DNA from 2 places in the Faecalimicrobium sp. JNUCC 81 genome. Region 2 is predicted to be linked to the other one. Evidence: riboswitches for the same ligand, from Rfam matches in the RefSeq annotation. Region 2 holds a riboswitch; the other holds the start of a gene.
The links. A riboswitch is a leader RNA that binds a small molecule or an ion and turns the genes downstream of it on or off. The one in region 2 is predicted to bind cobalamin.
Positions count from the first base shown of each region.

Region 1: it holds a riboswitch for cobalamin, as region 2 does, so the genes downstream of both, JNUCC81_RS10635 (cell wall-binding repeat-containing protein) here and JNUCC81_RS01480 (cobyric acid synthase) in region 2, are expected to answer to the same signal.

Region 1 is NZ_CM132203.1:2,138,699-2,148,126, forward strand. It holds gene JNUCC81_RS10610 (DUF4430 domain-containing protein) at 1-1,109, opposite strand, end outside; gene JNUCC81_RS10615 (hypothetical protein) at 1,128-1,805, opposite strand; gene JNUCC81_RS10620 (dockerin type I domain-containing protein) at 1,841-3,508, opposite strand; gene JNUCC81_RS10625 (prenyltransferase/squalene oxidase repeat-containing protein) at 3,719-5,623, opposite strand; gene JNUCC81_RS10630 (DUF4430 domain-containing protein) at 5,647-6,405, opposite strand; gene JNUCC81_RS10635 (cell wall-binding repeat-containing protein) at 6,438-8,186, opposite strand; cobalamin riboswitch at 8,421-8,594, opposite strand; gene JNUCC81_RS10640 (response regulator transcription factor) at 8,913-9,428, opposite strand, start outside.
Region 2 is NZ_CM132203.1:271,982-281,409, forward strand. It holds gene hemA (glutamyl-tRNA reductase) at 1-45, shown strand, start outside; gene hemL (glutamate-1-semialdehyde 2,1-aminomutase) at 65-1,360, shown strand; gene cobT (nicotinate-nucleotide--dimethylbenzimidazole phosphoribosyltransferase) at 1,568-2,620, shown strand; gene cobU (bifunctional adenosylcobinamide kinase/adenosylcobinamide-phosphate guanylyltransferase) at 2,635-3,195, shown strand; gene cobS (adenosylcobinamide-GDP ribazoletransferase) at 3,199-3,963, shown strand; gene JNUCC81_RS01475 (histidine phosphatase family protein) at 3,983-4,585, shown strand; cobalamin riboswitch at 4,598-4,774, shown strand; gene JNUCC81_RS01480 (cobyric acid synthase) at 4,929-6,443, shown strand; gene JNUCC81_RS01485 (cobyrinate a,c-diamide synthase) at 6,469-7,833, shown strand; gene cbiB (adenosylcobinamide-phosphate synthase CbiB) at 7,835-8,782, shown strand; gene JNUCC81_RS01495 (pyridoxal phosphate-dependent aminotransferase) at 8,798-9,428, shown strand, end outside.

The DNA of each region.
Region 1 (9,428 bases), 1.9 Mb from region 2:
ATCCACCCACTTAATTCTCCTCCATCAAACTCATATAAATTATTAATTCCTTCTATATAATTACTGTTGTATATAGGTGTCATTGAAAATTCCATATGAATTTTTCGCTCTTGAACTTCACGTAAAAGCACATCAAATACTGATTCATTTTTATAGAATTTAACCTTCTTAGTAGCATATATAACCCCATCATCAGGTATCATATCTCCTTTTCCATTGGAAATAGCTACTTTTCTATTTTCTGGCTTTAACAATGTGTCACACCTAATAGATAATGTACAATAACCTGCCACCTTACTTTTATCTACTTTATTACCAGCTTCATTCCATTCTATAGGTTTAGGTTTTCCTTCTGGAATTGGATCTGTTAGATATTTATCTTTGCCTCCTTCATTAGGTGTTCCTTTCTCTGTGTTTATTCCTAATTGCTCTTTAAGTAGTGAGCTCTCTTCTTTTTTTTCAGATTGTGATTTTTTTGATTGTGATGTTTCAGATTGTGCTGTTTCACTCTTACCATTTTTTTCATCCTTATCTATAGCTTCTTGTTTAGGGTCGCTAGCTACTATGTAAAACTCTCCTAACCTATCTTTTACGCTAAAATTTACTATTGTATTATCTGAGGTTTCTACTGTTGTACCATATACTTTTTTTACGGTATTTTCTTGTTCATCATATTTATATATATCAGCTGATGAACATTTCCATTTTTTATTTAATGTTATTGATAAGGCCGTTTTTGATTTTAGTTCTTTAGATTCATTAAAACTAAATCCTTGAACAAGCTCTGATTTACTTTGTTTTTTTACTTCGTCTAAATTCTTATTAGTAGGATTTATCAGTAAATTTATATCTTCTGGCTCTTTTATATCACTTCCTATAAACATCCATTGATAAGTGAATTCATCATTTTTTCCATTAAACATAGCCATTTCTTTACTTTCCATTAATTGTGCAAATATAGAAGCGTCTACAATACCACTTTTAGGTATGTCATTATTTAATGATATCTTACTATCTTTTATAACCTCTTTTGAACCACAAGCCATTAGTGATGAGATTAGAATTATAGTTAATAGGCTTGTTAATATTTTTTTTACTTTCCTCTTCACAATAAATTCCTCCAGTACCTAATCTTGAACTACTAATTCACAGTCATTAATCTTTAAAGTATTTCTTGAACTCGAAAGACTAGTGTTGTCTTTGTCTCCATTAATTGTTGCGAATACGACATCTTTAATATTCAAAGGATATGTTTCGCCTGGTTTTACCCCTTCTTTTAACTTAAATCCCAATCGTATAACTACATTTTTTGATTTGTTATCAAAACCATCTTTATTGTAAGCAAATCTTCCCGCTGTCTTATCTAGGTACATTGTGTTAATTTGACCATTCATATTAGAAGCTTCTGTATCATATTCCCAATATGGAACACTGAAGTCTTTTCCATTAGATGATTTATCTCCATAGGCTTGCATTGTACCTTTTTTAACTCTTGTAAATTCTAATTTATCCTTATCAAAGTAAATAGAAATACTTGCCGCTGGATATATGTTAGATGGTAATGACGATAAGACAACATCTACGTCGAATTCTTCTTTATTATTGACATCTATTTTATTTGGCGGTATAAGATTAATAGATGGTACTTCTAAAACATTTGACTCTGTCTCACTTGAAATCATCCCCTTATTCTTATCTTTATATGCTTGTGTTACTATAGTTAAGATTACTACTAAAGTTGTAATAATTACTAACAACCCTATAATTTTTTGTTTTTTAGAAGCATTCAATATCCTTTTTATCATGAGTCTCACCTCTTTATCTACTTTAAATTAAGACTTTATATGTTATTAAGCACGTTACATTCTTTTTGCTTTATATATCTTTCCATGATTCCAATCACATCTAAGTTATCTATTTTAGAGTCTCCGTTGTTATCCATAGAAAGTATCTCCTTATTACTTGGTACATCTATTTTCTCCAATACTGTTGAAATAGTATTTAATGCATCTTGAGCATTTACAATATTATCTCCATTAACATCCCCAAATGTGATATTTTCTGAGGTTGTATTCTTATTGAATTTGTATTTAGTTATGTCATTTAACTCTTCTAATTTTTCATCTTTATCAAATATACCTATATACGTTGCTACTTGATACTTATTTGATAATTCATTAGAATAATACATTAAAGTATTATTCTTAAATACAACTTGTGGAATAGCTCTTTCATTTGCAAATTGAACAATTACTGCCTTTTTTCCACTTAGAATCAAGTTATCTTCTTCTCCTGAATATAGTACCTTTGCAATAGCAGGAGCTCTGTTTTTGCTTATACTTTTACTTGTATTTTTATTTGTTGAATCTTTATTTATTAATGGTTTATTTGTTGATTGTATAGGATTTTTATTTATTGTTGGGCTGTTTATATTTTCCTCTTTATTTTCTGTTTTAGAGTCTTCTATTTCACCTGTATTTAAAGTTGATTTAGCATCTGTCATATCATAAAGCTTATTTTTACCTTTAACAAATCTATCGTATGCTACAATTGCATACATACCTTGATCAGTTGCCATAGCATCTAATTCTTTATCTAAAACGTGTTTAAATCCTCCACTTTCTATATAAAAATCCATTATTGAACTAATAGTCCATTTACCTTCAGATTTTATAAATCGCTCATCTTTAGCAGGGTCTATTCCAAGTGCTGTAAGGGCTACTATTACTTGGGCCACACTTTCACTATTTGTTGTTCCCCAGCTAGAGTACCCTCCTGTTTCTAATTGCAAGTTCGATAAAACGTTAAGAGCTCTATCTATATATGGCTTTACCTTTTCTTTATTCTTATATTTCGCTAAAGATTGAAGTGCCATAGCAGTTATATCAGGATCTGGAATATCTCCTGTAAGTGCCCATCCCCCAGCTTCACTAGTTCCTTTTTTTATTTCTCTATCTAATATGTAATCAATAAGCATTTCTCTAGTAGTCTGAACTTTAACGTCTTTTGCAATCGGTATTTCATAATTATTTGTATCTAAGGCTATAAGAGCAAATATTGGCCCATTTATACCTTGCTTTATTACTTTATTAAAGTCTGCAAGTTTCTCTAAAAGATTATATCCACCTACATTTCTAACATCCTTACCTATAGAAGTTAAACCTAATATAACTCTTGAGTATTCTGTATATTTAACTTTATGTAAATTTCCATCACACTCTTTTAATGTTTTAACAACATTATCATAGTATTTATCATAGTAACTATTTGGAACTTTATATCCCGCTCTTGCTAATGAAAGTATAGTCCATTCCCCACTCAGTGTACCTACAGTCGGATTATGAGTATTTTTATACATTAATGCTCCTGTTTTATCTATGGCCATTTCTATATTTGTACTTGGGCTAACTAATGTCTTAGCAAGTAACTCTGGCGCATAAATAAAACATAAACTAATCGTAAGAACTACTGTAAATAACGTCTTTATTAGCTTATTTTTATTTTTCAAAATTCTACTCCCCCTTATATCTTATTTTTATATTTTTCATAACTTAAGGTAAATTTCTTTAATCTAAAATATTAATATTGATTAATATTTTAGATTAAAGAAATTTACCTTTCTGGTACTAATTTTAGCACCAGAAAGATACTGTTTATTTTAATATAATGCTTTTATTTCTTTAAATGTAGAGTAACTATTTGATGAATTATTTGGTAGTTATTTATCACCTTTAAACATAGAATCTAATTCGTGCCATAAACTTTTATTTGAATTAACTTCACCCATCGCTATTAAAGATTGTTGTGTAGCCATTAAGTTTGAACCTTGTCCTATTAAATATTCATATGATCCAGATGCTGTTCCTTCTTGTATCTGAAATTTCATAAGCGCATCTACTATATTTCTCCATTTAGGTTCATTTAAATTTTCTCCTACACTCATAAGCCCTGTCATTGCCATTGCTGTTGAATTTGAATTTTCTTTATTATATGCTTCAAACGTCCCATTTTCTTTTTGTATAGTATTTAAACATTCTACTGCTTTTTCTATACTTGCATCTGCTTTTTCATTTCCTTTAAAAAATGATAGTGATATTAATGCCATACCTGTCATATCTGGATCTGCCTGATTTCCAAAGAATGCAAATCCACCATTATTTAGTTGGTTTGATATTAATGAATCTAATGCTTTTTCTCTATCATAATATTCATCAGTTACTTCTAGAGCTATCATCCCCCAAATTTGAGAATTCACTCCTCCTGGTAAGTTTCCATTTTTATCTTGCTTGTCTGCTAATATTTTGCTCAAGTTTACTTTTTTATCAGTATAACTATTTGGATTTTCTCCTCTTGAAACTAATCCTAATAAGTATCCTGCATCACTTGTTACTGATGTATTTGTAGTTATTATATTTGATGTCCATTCAGGCAGCTTATATGATGATTTTATTATATCTTCTCCTGCTGATGTAAGAGCTAACATATCCCACCAAGATAATACATGATTTAATCCTTTATAGTAATTTACTGTATTTTCTACAGATTTATCTATTTTATCTACATATAGTACTTTTGGTATTTCACTAAATTCATCTGTCATATTATAAAGACTGTTTTTACCTTCTACAAATCTATTATATGCAACAAGTGCGTATGCTCCTTGATCTGTAGCCATTGCGTTGACAGTTCCATCTAGTGTGTGTTTAAATCCTCCACCTTCTACGTAAAATTCCATTATCGCAGGTATTACCCAGTTTCCATCACCTTTTATAAATCTAGAATCTGTTTTAGGGTCTATTCCAAGAGCAGTAAGAGCTACTATTACTTGTGCTATACTCTCAGAGTTTAGACTTCCCCAACTATCATATCCACCATTTGCAAGTTGGATATTAGATAATATATCAAGTGCTCTATCTATATAAGGCTTTACCTTTTCTTGGTCTTTATATTTTGCTAATGATTGAAGTGCCATAGCTGTTATATCTGGATCTGGTGTATTTCCACTAAGAGCCCATCCACCTATTGTTCCATCATCTTGAGTTATTTCTTTACTTAATATATATTCAATAAGATTATCTCTTGTAGTTTGTTTTTTAACACCCTCAACAGTTGGTATTTCATAGTTGTTTGTATCTAATGCTATAAGAGCAAATATTGGTCCATTTATTCCTTGTCTTATTACTTTATTAAAATCTGCAAGTTTTTCTAAAAGATTATATCCTCCAACATTAGTAACATCTTTACCTATAGATGTTAATCCTAATATAACTCTTGAGTATTCTGTATATTTTACGCTGTGTAAATTACCATTTTTCGCTGTTAATTCATTGACTACATTTTCGTAATATTTATCATAATACTCTTTTGGCACATTATATCCACTTCTTGCTAGTGAAAGTATTGTCCATTCTCCGCCTATAGTACCTATCTTAGGATCTGGAGTATTTTTATACATATATTCTCCAGTTTTATTTATGGCATCTTTAATAGATACACTAGGTAAAACCACATCTATGTTACTTTGTAAAATCTGTGCAAAAGACATTGGTATATTCCCTAAGAATATACTCAATGAAAGAACCATAGAAATTACTATTTTTAAAAATCTATTTTTCTTTTTCACTTTATTATCCCCCTTGATACAGTCTATTTTAAAGCTTCCTTAAGCTCTTTTAATGCTACATCTACTTTACTTTGAGCTATATCTACAACTTCAAGTACTTTATATGCATTATCATAAGCATCTTTCACTTCTTTTTTATCTAACAACTCAGCTTTATTAGGTGCACTATTTATTTCAGCTACTTCTCTAGTCAGGCTATCTTTGTTTGCTATTTTAACAAAAGGCTCTCCTGCTCCAAATCCATCTCCACCGATGTCAGCCCCATATCCATAAGTAGTAAATTGCCATCTTATTACATCTCCGTCTTTTGGAATACAACCAGATGCTCCAACATTTGGGAAACTATTATTTACAGCATACATCCATCCTGACATAAACGTATAATCAAATTCTCCTAACCAGTTTGCCTCTTCTCTTTCTCCTATTTCTCCACATTTATCAAGTATATACTGTGGTACATTAGGAGTCCTTGTATCATTATCTTTTACTTTAGATAAATAAAATGAAGATTCAATATCTCCCATATTTTTATAATTTCCAGACCCCAACAATCGCGTTAGTATGTCTGCATTATTGTCACCTTCATAAAAAGGAACTTTGACTGGATCTTTTATGTACCCTAACCCTAAGGTAAATTTTTCAACAGATACAATTACATGTCCCTTAGGTTCGGTATTCATTTTTGCTTCTTGTGCAAAAGAGATCGGTATACTTCCTAGGAATATACTTAATGAAATCACCATAGAAAGTACTGATTTTAGAAATATATTTTTCTTTTTCACTACTTTTTCCTCCTTATCTAATCTTCTATATCCTATTTCTTATATAAACCTTTTATATCTTCAAATGCTTTTTCACATCCTCCTCCAATTTGTGTCATTTTTTTAACTTCTTTATTTTTTAGAACATTTTTTTGATACTCACTTAGACTATTTCCTACAATAACAACTGGTGAATTTTCTTTTGCAGCTAATACACCAACTGATAATGCATCTATTAATTGATCTTGCTTAATACTTCCATTTTTACATACAAACATATTGTCTAATTTACTACTTGTATAGAATTTCTCTATTATCTTAGCATTAGTTTCATTTCTGTCTAATCCACCAATTCTTTCACTATTTGGTAGTTTACTTTCTATTTCAGTTGATATAACTCCCGTTTGCCCTATTATATATGTTTTTTGTATATTATTATCTTTAATAAATTGATCATATATGTTTGTCCCTTTGTTCGGCATAAGAACTATTGGCATATTTTTATTAGCCGCTACTGCTGCTATTGAAGTTGCATCTGAAAGTCCTTTTTCTCCATTTACTACTGCTATTTCAGATACATTAGATATCTTTTTAGCTATTTCTAATGATGTTTCAAATCTTGTACTTCCTGATATTCTATCTACTTTTATTCCCATTTTTTCTAATTCGCTTTTGACAGCTTTAGATACAACGTTTTCTCCACCTATTATAAAAGCATTTTTAGCTTGTAATCTTTCTAATTCTGCTTTTGTTTCTTTATTTAATTTATCTGTATTTGTCAATAAAATAGGTGCATCTTTTTGTTTTGCAAATGGTGTAGCAGCTAGTGCATCTGGTAATTTATCTCCATTTACTATTACTACGTTATTGGCACTATCCCATCCACTCTTTGATACCTTAACTGCTGTTTCATATCTTGTATTTCCAATTATTTTTTCTTCTTTTACTTCCTCAGGCTTAACCTCTGGTGGGTTTGGTCTTACTGGTGGTTTTATGTCTGGAGTAACTGGTGGTTCTGGATCTGCATTTAAAGCATCATTAAGTTGTTCTAACGAATTATTTACTTCTATTTGAGATGAATCTACTTTTTCAAGAACTTTATATGCCTTATCATATGCATTTTTAACTTGAGTATTTGAAAGAATTTTAGATTTATCTGATGAACTGTTTATTTCTGCTACTTCTTTTGTAAGTAAGTCTTTATTAGCTATATCAACATATGGTTTTCCTGCTCCAAATCCATTTGCACCAATATCCATTCCATATCCATATGTAGTGAATTGCCATCTTATAACATCTCCATCTTTAGGCCAACATACAGAACTTCCATAGTTTGGGAACCAGTTATTTACACAATACATCCACCCTGACATATTGGTATAATCAAATTCACCTAAAAATTCTGGTTCTGATCTTTCATATTCAACACTGTTACCATCCTTTTCTATTTCATCTAGTATGTATTTAGGTATATTTGTTTTTTCAGATCCATCAAAACCATCTTTTACACTTGCTAAATAAAATCCTGTTTCTACAGTTCCTGAAGTATCTCCTATACTACCAGTATTTGTGTAATTATCTTTGCCACCTAATAATTTATCTATTAAATGTGCTACACTCTGTCCCTCATAAAATGGCACTTTAACTGGATCTTTTATGTACCCTTGACCTAAAGTAAATTTCTCTACAGATATAGTCACATATCCCTTCGGAGAATCTGCAAAAGATATCGGTATACTTACTAAACATATAGCTATTGTCATTAATAATGTAGTTATTTTTTTAGCTATCTTATTTCTCACTTCCTTCTCCCCCCTCATTTAATTGCTTTATTTTCCTAATTAAATTTATAGAACTATCTCCTCCTCTTATTTTAAATAATCTTTTAAATTACTAGTTATTAATCAGCATATAGCTACTATTTTTTTAACTATTGCATAAAAAAATAGATATTTATTACAAATATCTATCTAGAAAGGGCTATTCTAATGTAGTATATAAACAAAATACTACATTTTCTAAAATCTCTCCCCAGAAAGATATATTTGGTATAGGTAGGTCTCCTGGCTTACGATTCATCCTCTTTAGCACCTTCCCGTTTTTCACAGTGGTATTGCTAATTCGTCATCGAATACAGTTACTGGGGCAGCTTTGGCATCTAACCAAATTCCCTATTAAGTAATAATTACACCTTTACCATTTATACTTACTTTTTATTTTGAATAATTTATTGAATTAATAACTTATAATTTTTTTAGTTAATCTATGTAAAACATACTTTTAAAAATTTTTCTATACTATTATTATATATCTGTGAATTGTTTTAATTGTGTCATAATTGCGTTGTAATTGTGTCATAAATAGTACATTTTATAAAATATTACAAAATATACTAAAGTATTTATCTAAAACTGACTTAGTACTCGCTATAATTCATATAAATAAACGAAAAAAGAGAGCTATTTAATTTATTAAATAGCTCTCTTTTTAATTTATTTATCACATATATATCTCCAGATATATTTTTATTAAGATGTTGCAAGCTTATATCCAACTCCATATATTGATTTAATTTTCCAACTTAAATCATATTGTTTAAGCTTTTTCCTAAGTCTTTTAATTTGAGTATCTACAACTCTAGTATCTCCAAGATAGTCATACCCCCAAACTTCAGATAATATATGCTCTCTATTTAATATATTATCTGGATTAGAAACAAGCATATGAAGTATTTTTATTTCCTTTGGTGTAATTTTTACTAACTCTCCTTTTATGTATACCTCATAGCTATCTATATTAATTTCAAGATCTTTATATTTTATATAATTGCTTGTTTTTTTTATATTTTCTGTTCTCCTTAACACTGCCTTTATTCGTGTTACAACTTCTCTTTCTGAAAATGGCTTTGCAATATAATCATCTGCTCCTAATTCTAAACCAATTATCCTATCTATCGTTTCTGATTTCTCACTAAGTATAATAATTGGTACATTACTATTTTTACGAATCTCTCTGCACACATCAGTACCTGACATATTTTGCAT
Region 2 (9,428 bases):
AGGGAAGAATATATTAAGTTAGTTGAAGAATTATTTGAGGTTTAGACCTTAGGAGGTAACATAGATGAAGAATGAAAAATCACTAAAGATATATGAAGAAGCAACAAAATATATACCAGGAGGAGTTAACAGTCCAGTTAGAGCATTTAGGTCAGTTGGATTAGATCCTATATTTATAGATAGAGCTCATGGAAGTAGAATATATGACGTAGATGGAAATGAGTATATCGATTATATATGTTCTTGGGGACCGCTTATGCTAGGTCATAGTCCTAGGGAAATAGTGGAGGGTATAGAAGAAGTAGTAGCAAAAGGAACAAGTTATGGAGTGCCAACTGCTATAGAGGTAGATATGGCTAAGATAATCGTAGAAGCGTATCCTGCTATAGATCAAGTTCGTATGGTTAATTCTGGAACTGAAGCTACAATGAGTGCGTTAAGAGTAGCAAGAGCATATACAAAGAGAAATAAAATATTAAAATTTGAAGGATGTTATCATGGACATTCAGATGCATTATTAGTTAAATCTGGATCAGGTACAATTACATACGGAGTTCCAACAAGCCCTGGTGTTCCAGATGATGTTGTAAAAGATACTTTAGTATGTAGATATAATGATTTAGATGCGGTTAGAGATATATTTAAAGAACAAGGTCATGAAATAGCTGCGATAATAGTTGAAACAGTTTCTGGTAATATGGGAGTTGTTCCAGGTAAACCAGAATTCTTACAATTATTAAGAGATATAACTAAAGAGTATGGAGCAGTTTTAATATTTGATGAGGTAATAACTGGATTTAGATTGGATTATAGTAGTTCAGTTGGATACTTTGGAATAAAACCAGATATGGTATGTTTCGGGAAGATAATAGGTGCAGGATTACCTGTTGGAGCTTACGGAGGAACAAAGGAAATAATGAGTATGGTATCTCCTGTTGGGCCAGTGTATCAAGCGGGAACATTATCAGGAAATCCTTTAGCTATGTATATGGGTAAAAAGAACTTAGAAATATTAAGAGATAATCCACAAATATATACAGAATTAGAAAGAAAAGCTATAAAATTAGAAGAAGGATTAAAATCTAATATAGAAAAACTTGGATTAGATTACACAGTAAATAGAGCTGGTTCATTAGTTTGTTTATTCTTTGCAAAAGGGCCTATAAATAATTATGATGATGTTAAAAAATGTGATGTGACTAAATTTAATAAATACTTTGAAGAATTATTAAAGCAAGGAATATTACTTGCGCCAACTCAATTTGAAGCTATGTTCTTATCTAATGCTCATACAGATGAAGATATAGAATATACATTAAATGCAATTTACAATGCTTTAAAAGTATCACATAACTTATAAAATTTAATACTAAAAATATAATTTATTGTCAAAATTAACGTAAATAATAGAGGATATAGTAATAATATGTAGAATTCAAAACTATAACATATTTTACTAAATCAATAGCACATAATGACAAGGTAAATATAATATTTAAAAATATTACCTAGCCTATGGCTAGGTAAATTATTTTTATAAACTAAATATATTTAGAGGAGGTAGAATATGAGTTTACTAGAAAATATATCAAAAAATATATATTCTTTAGATAAAAGCTCTATGAGTCAAGCCAAGCAAAGGCTAGATAGACTTATAAAGCCTACAGGAAGTCTTGGAAAAATAGAAGATCTATGTATGCAATTAGCAGGTATATATGAAAATAAATATTTTGACACATCAAAAAAAGCAATAATAGCTTTTGGAGGAGATCATGGTGTTTATGAAGAAGGTGTAGCGCCAGATCCACAAAATATAACGCAACTACAATTTCCTAATTTCGCAAAAGGAATATGTGGAGTAGGGGTATTAAGTAAATTTGTAGGTGCAGATGTAATAGCAGTGGATGTAGGTGTAAACTGTGATCATAAACTAGAAGGTATACTTGATTATAAAATAAGAAAAGGAACATCAAATATGGCTAAAGGTCCTGCTATGAGTAGAGAGGAAGCTATAAGATGTTTAGAAATAGGTATAGAAGTTGCAGAAGAATGCATCAAGAATGGATATAAAGTAATAGGAATAGGAGAAATGGGTATATGCAATACAACGCCAAGTAGTGCTATAATATCTGTTATAGATAACTGTGATCCTCAAGAAGTTACTGGAATAGGAGCAGGATTAAAAAAAGAAAAATTAAAACATAAGGCGGAAACTATTAGAAAGGCTATTGAGCTAAATAAACCAAATAGAGAGGATGCAGTTGATATTTTATCTAAAGTTGGTGGATTTGAAATAGGTGCGATGGCTGGAGTTGTATTAGCATGTGCTGCAAATAGAATACCCGTAGTAATTGATGGATTTATATCTTATGCAGCAGCATTATTAGCGTATAAAATTAATCCAAAAACTAAAGAGTATATGATAGCATCTCATACATCAGCAGAAGCTGGAACAGAGAAGGCTTTAGAAATAATAAAATTAAGTCCTTTGCTAAATATGGATATGAGATTAGGTGAAGGTAGTGGTGCAGCTTTGGCATTTAACATAATAGAAGCATCTAATTATACATATAAAAATATGGCTACATTTGATGAAGTAAATTGGGTAGATAGAGATTAAGGATTGGAGAAAAAATGAGTAAAGTTATATTAGTAACAGGCGGTGCAAGATCTGGAAAAAGTAATTTTGCTGAAAAACTATGTATAGATAGAAATAATAGCACAGCATATATAGCCACATCAATACCTTTTGATGATGAGATGAAAGATAGAGTAAAGAAACATAAAGAAAGTAGACCAAAAAATTGGGAAACTTATGAAATATATAAAGATATATATTCTATAATACAAGATTTATCTAAAAATCATGATACTGTAATTATGGATTGTGTAACGTTACTAGTTAATAACTTAATGTTCACATATGATATAAATATTGATGAAGCTGACCAAGAACAAATAAATAACCTAGAATATTATATAAAAGACCAAGTGAACAAATTAATAAATGAAGTTAAAAAAACAAATATATACTTTGTTGCTGTAACTAATGAATTAGGAATGGCTGTAGTACCAGCTAATAAACTTAGTCGTATATATACAGATATTGTAGGTAGAATAAACCAATTAATAGCATCACAAAGTGATGAAGTATACCTTGTAGTAAGTGGTATACCTATGAAGATAAAGGGATAATTTATGAAAAGATTTATATTAATACTTCAATTTTTAACTAGAATACCTATAAATGTAAACCTAGGATTTGATGAAGATTTTCACAAATCTATAGTTTATTTTCCTTTAGTAGGTTTTGTATTAGGTGTTTTATTATATTTACTTGGACTAGCATCTATGTTAGTATTTGATCCATTTATAACATCTATAATAATTACATTAGGATCAGTTTTGCTAACAGGAGGCCTTCATATCGATGGTCTTGGAGATACCTTTGATGCTATATATAGCAACAGAGATAAAGAAAAAATGTTAGAAATAATGAAAGATTCAAGATTAGGAACTAATTCACTTTTAGCAATCTTATTTCTAATATTATTGAAAATAGGATTTATATACAGCATTATAAATCAAGAATTACTATGGCTTATAATTTTTATGCCTATAGTTTCAAGGCTAGGCGTAATCAATTTAATGTATAAAACAGTTAGCCCTAGAGAAAATGGTATGGGTAACTTATTTATAGGAAAAGCAACAACAGGTATGTTTATGACTGCAATAATATATACAGTATTACTAGCAGTGATTTTACCAAAATTACTATTTTTATCAACTAATATATTAATATTTAAGATATTAAGTTCCATAATAGTGATTTTTATATTTAACAATTTATTTAAAAAACACATTTATAATAAAATAAATGGGGTGACAGGAGACATATTAGGGTGTAGTATAGAACTTGGAGAAGTTATATATTTACTTTATATATATCTATTAATAGTGTAGCCTTAGAAGAGGTGATTACTTGACGAAGTTAATATTAGTAAGACATGCATTAACTAATGATAATCAAGACTCTAGATTATCAGGTCATATAGACAGTATGGTAAGTGAAGAAGGTAAGAAGCAAATAAAAAAACTTACGAATTATTTGAAAAATGTACATATAGATAAAATATATACTACTACATCTAAAAGAACAAAAGATACGGTATATGAATTATCTAATTTAAAATATATAAACATTATAGAAAAGGAAAACCTAAAAGAAATTAATTTTGGAGACTTCGAAGGAATGACTTTTGATGAAATAAAATCTAAATATCCAGAAGAATTTCAAAAGATAATAAATGAGGGGTATAATTATAAATATCCAAATGGCGAAAGTTTAATAATGACATATGGTAGAGTAGCAAAAGAAGTAGATGAAATAATTTTAAATAATAAAGATAAAACAGTTCTAATATGTTCACACGGAGGAACTATAAGAAATATAATCACACATTTAATATCTAGCAGCTATGAATATCACTGGAATTTCAGAATTGATAATGCTTCAATTTCTATTTTAGAAGTTGAAAATGGATTTGCAGTAATAAACACCATGAATAATACAAACTTTAATTAGCCTTAAAAATCGAATATTAGATCAAAGTAGGTTCTTAAGTAAGATTAATAGGGAAAAAGGTTGAAAGCCTTTGCAGCCCCCGCTACTGTAAGATTGACGAAACTATAAACTACCACTGCTAATTTGGCGGGAAGGTATAGGAGTAGGATGATATTGAGCCAGGAGACCTGCCTAATTTTGATTTATTGATGAGATCTTCGGGGTGAAAGATTTTTATTTAATATATACACAAAATAAAAGTCCTAACTCTAATAGAGTTGGGACTTTTTAAATATTATGAAAATTAAAACAATAGATCTATCCGAAACGTAAGTGAATTTTATAAAATAAAGGAAGTGGAATAGTGGGCAAAAAAATAATGTTACAAGGTACAGCTTCAAATGTTGGAAAAAGTATTTTAGTAGCTGGATTATGTAGAGTATTTAAACAAGATGGATATAATGTTGCTCCATTTAAGTCGCAAAATATGGCGCTTAACTCTTTTATAACTAAAGAAGGGCTAGAAATGGGAAGAGCTCAGGTATTTCAAGCAGAGGCATGTGGTATAGAGCCAAGTGCAAATATGAACCCAATACTTTTAAAACCATCTGGAAATCATAGATGTCAGGTTATAGTAAATGGAAAGCTTAGAGAGGACATGGCATCATCAGATTACCATAAGTATAAACCACAATTAGCTAAAGAGTTAAAAGGAATTTTTAAAGAGCTAAGCGATAATCATGATATAGTGGTTATGGAAGGCGCAGGTAGTTCAGCTGAAATAAATTTAAGAGAACATGATATTGCAAATATGGGAATGGCAGAAATTGCAGATGCACCTGTAATAATTGTTGGAGATATAGATAGAGGTGGGGTTTTTGCATCTATTGCAGGGACTATGCTTTTATTAAGTGATGAAGAAAGAAAAAGAGTTAAAGGTGTTATAATTAATAAATTTAGAGGTAAAAAAGAGCTTTTTATAGATGGTGTAAAAATGCTAGAAGATATTATAGATGTTCCGGTATTAGGGGTAGTTCCTTATAGTGATATAAAGATTGAAGATGAAGATAGCGTAACAACTAGATTTAAAAAACAAATGAATAAAAATGATATACACATAGAAATAATTAGAACTCCACATATGTCTAATTTTACAGACTTCAATATATTTGAGACACAAGAAGATGTAAGCATAAGATACGTAGACTACGGAGAAGCTTTAGGAAATCCGGATATAGTAATCATACCAGGAAGTAAGAGTACTATAGATGACCTTAAATATATAAGAGAAAATGGATTAGAAGGTCAAATAAAAGAATTACATAAAAGAGGAAAATTAATATTTGGTATCTGTGGTGGATATCAGATGTTAGGTAAAAAACTTAAAGATCCATACCATGTAGAAGGTGAAGTTGAAGAGTTTGATGGAATTGGACTTTTAGATACAGAGACTATATTTGAAATGGAAAAAACTACGACTCAAGTTGAAGCAACAATATGCGAAGGTCTTAGTGGATATATGAAAAATCTAGAAGGTAAAAAAGTAAAAGGTTACGAAATACATATGGGAATAACATCTATTTCTAAAGATATAAAAAATTTAAATAATATTAATAAAAAGCTAGATGAAGTAGTTAATTATTTAGAAGGTAGTGTTAATCAAGAAGGGAATGTAGTAGGTACATATCTTCATGGAATATTTGATGAAATAAACTTTACGAGAGCGCTTTTAAATAATATAAGAGAAATTAAGGGATTAGAGAAAATAAATAGTAATGTAACTTCTTTTAATGAATTTAAGCAAAATGAATATGATAAATTAGCTGATTTATTAAGAGAAAATTTAGATATAGACAAGATATACGAAATAATGAGTTAAAAATATTAATAAATAGGTGAAATATATGAAGAAAATATTAATAGCAGGGACTAATAGTGGTGTAGGTAAAACTACAATATCATTAGGAATAATGCAAGCTCTTACTAAAAGAAGTATGAAAGTCCAGCCTTTTAAGGTAGGACCCGATTATATAGATCCATCATACCATACATTCATAACAGGAAGACACTCTAGAAACTTAGATTCATATATGTTAGATGATGAACAAATTAAATATGTTTTTAATAGTTCATCAGAGGATGCAGATATATCAGTAGTTGAAGGTGTGATGGGTCTGTATGATGGAATAGGAATAGATTTAGATAATTGTACAAGCTCTTATACATCAAAGCTTTTAAAGTCTCCAGTAATATTAGTTATTAACGGAAAAGCTATGGCAGCATCTAGTGCTGCTATGGTACTTGGTTATAAAGAACTTGATAAGAATGTAAACATAGCTGGTGTGATAGTTAATAATGTAAAAACTAAAACACACTATGAAATAATAAAAAACGCAGTGGAAAAGTATTGTGGTGTTGAAGTACTTGGTTATTTCCCTCCAAACAATGACTTTTCTCTAGAATCAAGACATTTAGGTTTAGTACCTAGTGTAGAAATAGATTCTTTAAAAACAAAGTTTAACAATCTTGCAGATGAAATTGAAAAGTATATAAATATAGATAGAATATTAGAACTCTCAGAAAGTGAAGAAGTTGAAACTAGTTTTGAAGTAGATAGTTTTATAAAAAATTCTAAAGTAGAAAACAAAACGATAGCAATAGCTTATGATAAAGCATTTAATTTTTACTACAGAGAAAATATAGAATTACTTAGATACTTAGGACTAAATATAAAATACTTTAGCCCATTGGAAGATAATGAAGTTCCTAGTGGAGATTATATTTATATAGGTGGAGGATTCCCTGAAATATTTGGAAAAGAATTAGAAGCTAATATAAGTATGAGAAAATCAATACTTGAAGCTCATAAAAGAAAAATACCTATATATGCTGAGTGCGGTGGATTAATGTACTTAGGAGAAAAACTAATTGATCAAGAAAACAAAGAATATGATATGGTAGGAATTTTTAAAGGAAATAGTAAAATGACAGCTTCACTTAGACGATTTGGATATAGTTTTGGAACAGCAAAAGAAGATACTATATTATCTAAAAAAGGTGAAGTTATAAAAGGTCATGAGTTCCATCATTCGATATTCGAAACTAATGAAGATTGTGCTTACATAATGAGAAAAGAAAGAGATAAAAAAATCGTAGATGAGTGGGAAGGTGGATATAGCAAAGGTAACACTTTAGCTACATATCTACATACACATTTTTTCAATAATTTAAATTGTATAAAAAACTTACTAGAAAAAGGAAATGAGTAATATGAATATATTATCTATTTTTATAGGATATATAACAGATTTAATTATTGGAGATCCATATTCTTTTCCTCATCCGGTTATATATATAGGAAAATTAATAAAATCAGTTGAAAATAATATAAGAAAAATATGTAAAAGTGATAAAGCTCTAAAGATAGGTGGATTTTTATTATGGTTTATCACGGTTGGATTAACATACTTAATAACTTACTTAGTAGTTAAGGTAAGTAGTTTTAATAGTGTTATATTTATAGTTGTAAATTCATTTATAGTTTATACAACACTAGCAACTAAGTGCTTAAAAGATGAAGCTGTAAAAATATATGAAGTGCTTAAAAGTGGTGATTTAGAAAAATCCAGAGTGCAGCTATCTTATATTGTAGGAAGAGATACAACAAGTTTAAATGAAAGTGAAATTATTAGAGCAACGGTGGAGACTGTAGCAGAAAATACTGTTGATGGCATAATCGCTCCTATGTTTTATGCATTTATAGGTGGCGCACCACTTGCCATGGCTTATAAAGCTATAAATACATTAGATTCTATGGTTGGATATAAAAATGATAAATATATGAATCTAGGATTTGCATCAGCAAAAATAGATGATATTGCAAATTATATACCTGCTAGGATTTCAGTATTACTAATGACTATAGGTAGCTTAATATTATCTTATAACTATAAAAATTGTTTTAAGATAGCAATTAGAGATAGAAAAAATCATAAAAGCCCCAATTGTGCTTATTCAGAAGGATCTGTTGCAGGAGCTTTAGGCATACAGCTAGGTGGAACTAATATCTATTTTGGAAAAGCTGTTTATAAGCCAACAATAGGAGATAAACTTAGAGAAATAGAAATAGATGATATAGTAAGAACTAATAAAATAATGTATGCATCGTCAATTACTTCATTAGTAGTATTTTCTATACTATGGAAGGTAATATGCTAGTTTAGGGGGATGTAAATGAAAGATTTAGGACATGGAGCCAATGTTTGTGATATGGCAAATATGTATAATAAAGATCCAAAAGAAATAATAGATTTTAGTTCAAATATAAATCCAAAAGTAATACAAGGACTAGAAAGTTATATTTTAGAAGGACTAAAGGAATGTAGAAGTTATCCAGATATAAATTATACAAATTTAAGAAGCAATATATCTAAATATATAGGAGTTAAACCAGAGTTTATAATACCTGGAAATGGAGCAACTGAAATTATTTACTTATTAATGAAGAGTATCGATAGTAGGTTAGCTATATTAAATCCTACATTTTCAGAGTATGGAAGAAGTGCAAGATTAAATGATTTAGAAGTTGTAAATATAAGCTTAGATAAAGAAAATAATTTTGAAATTGATATAAATATTATAAAAGAAAATATAGATAAATTTGATAGTTTATTTATATGTAATCCAAATAACCCAAATGGAAAAGTTCAAAATTTAACTGATTTATTAAATTTAATGATTGAAAATCAAAAAATACTAATAGTTGATGAAACATTTATGGAGTTTGTAGGAGATGAAGATAAATATAGTTTAGTTAAATACATAGAAAGATATGAAAATATATTTATTCTTAAAGCGGTTACTA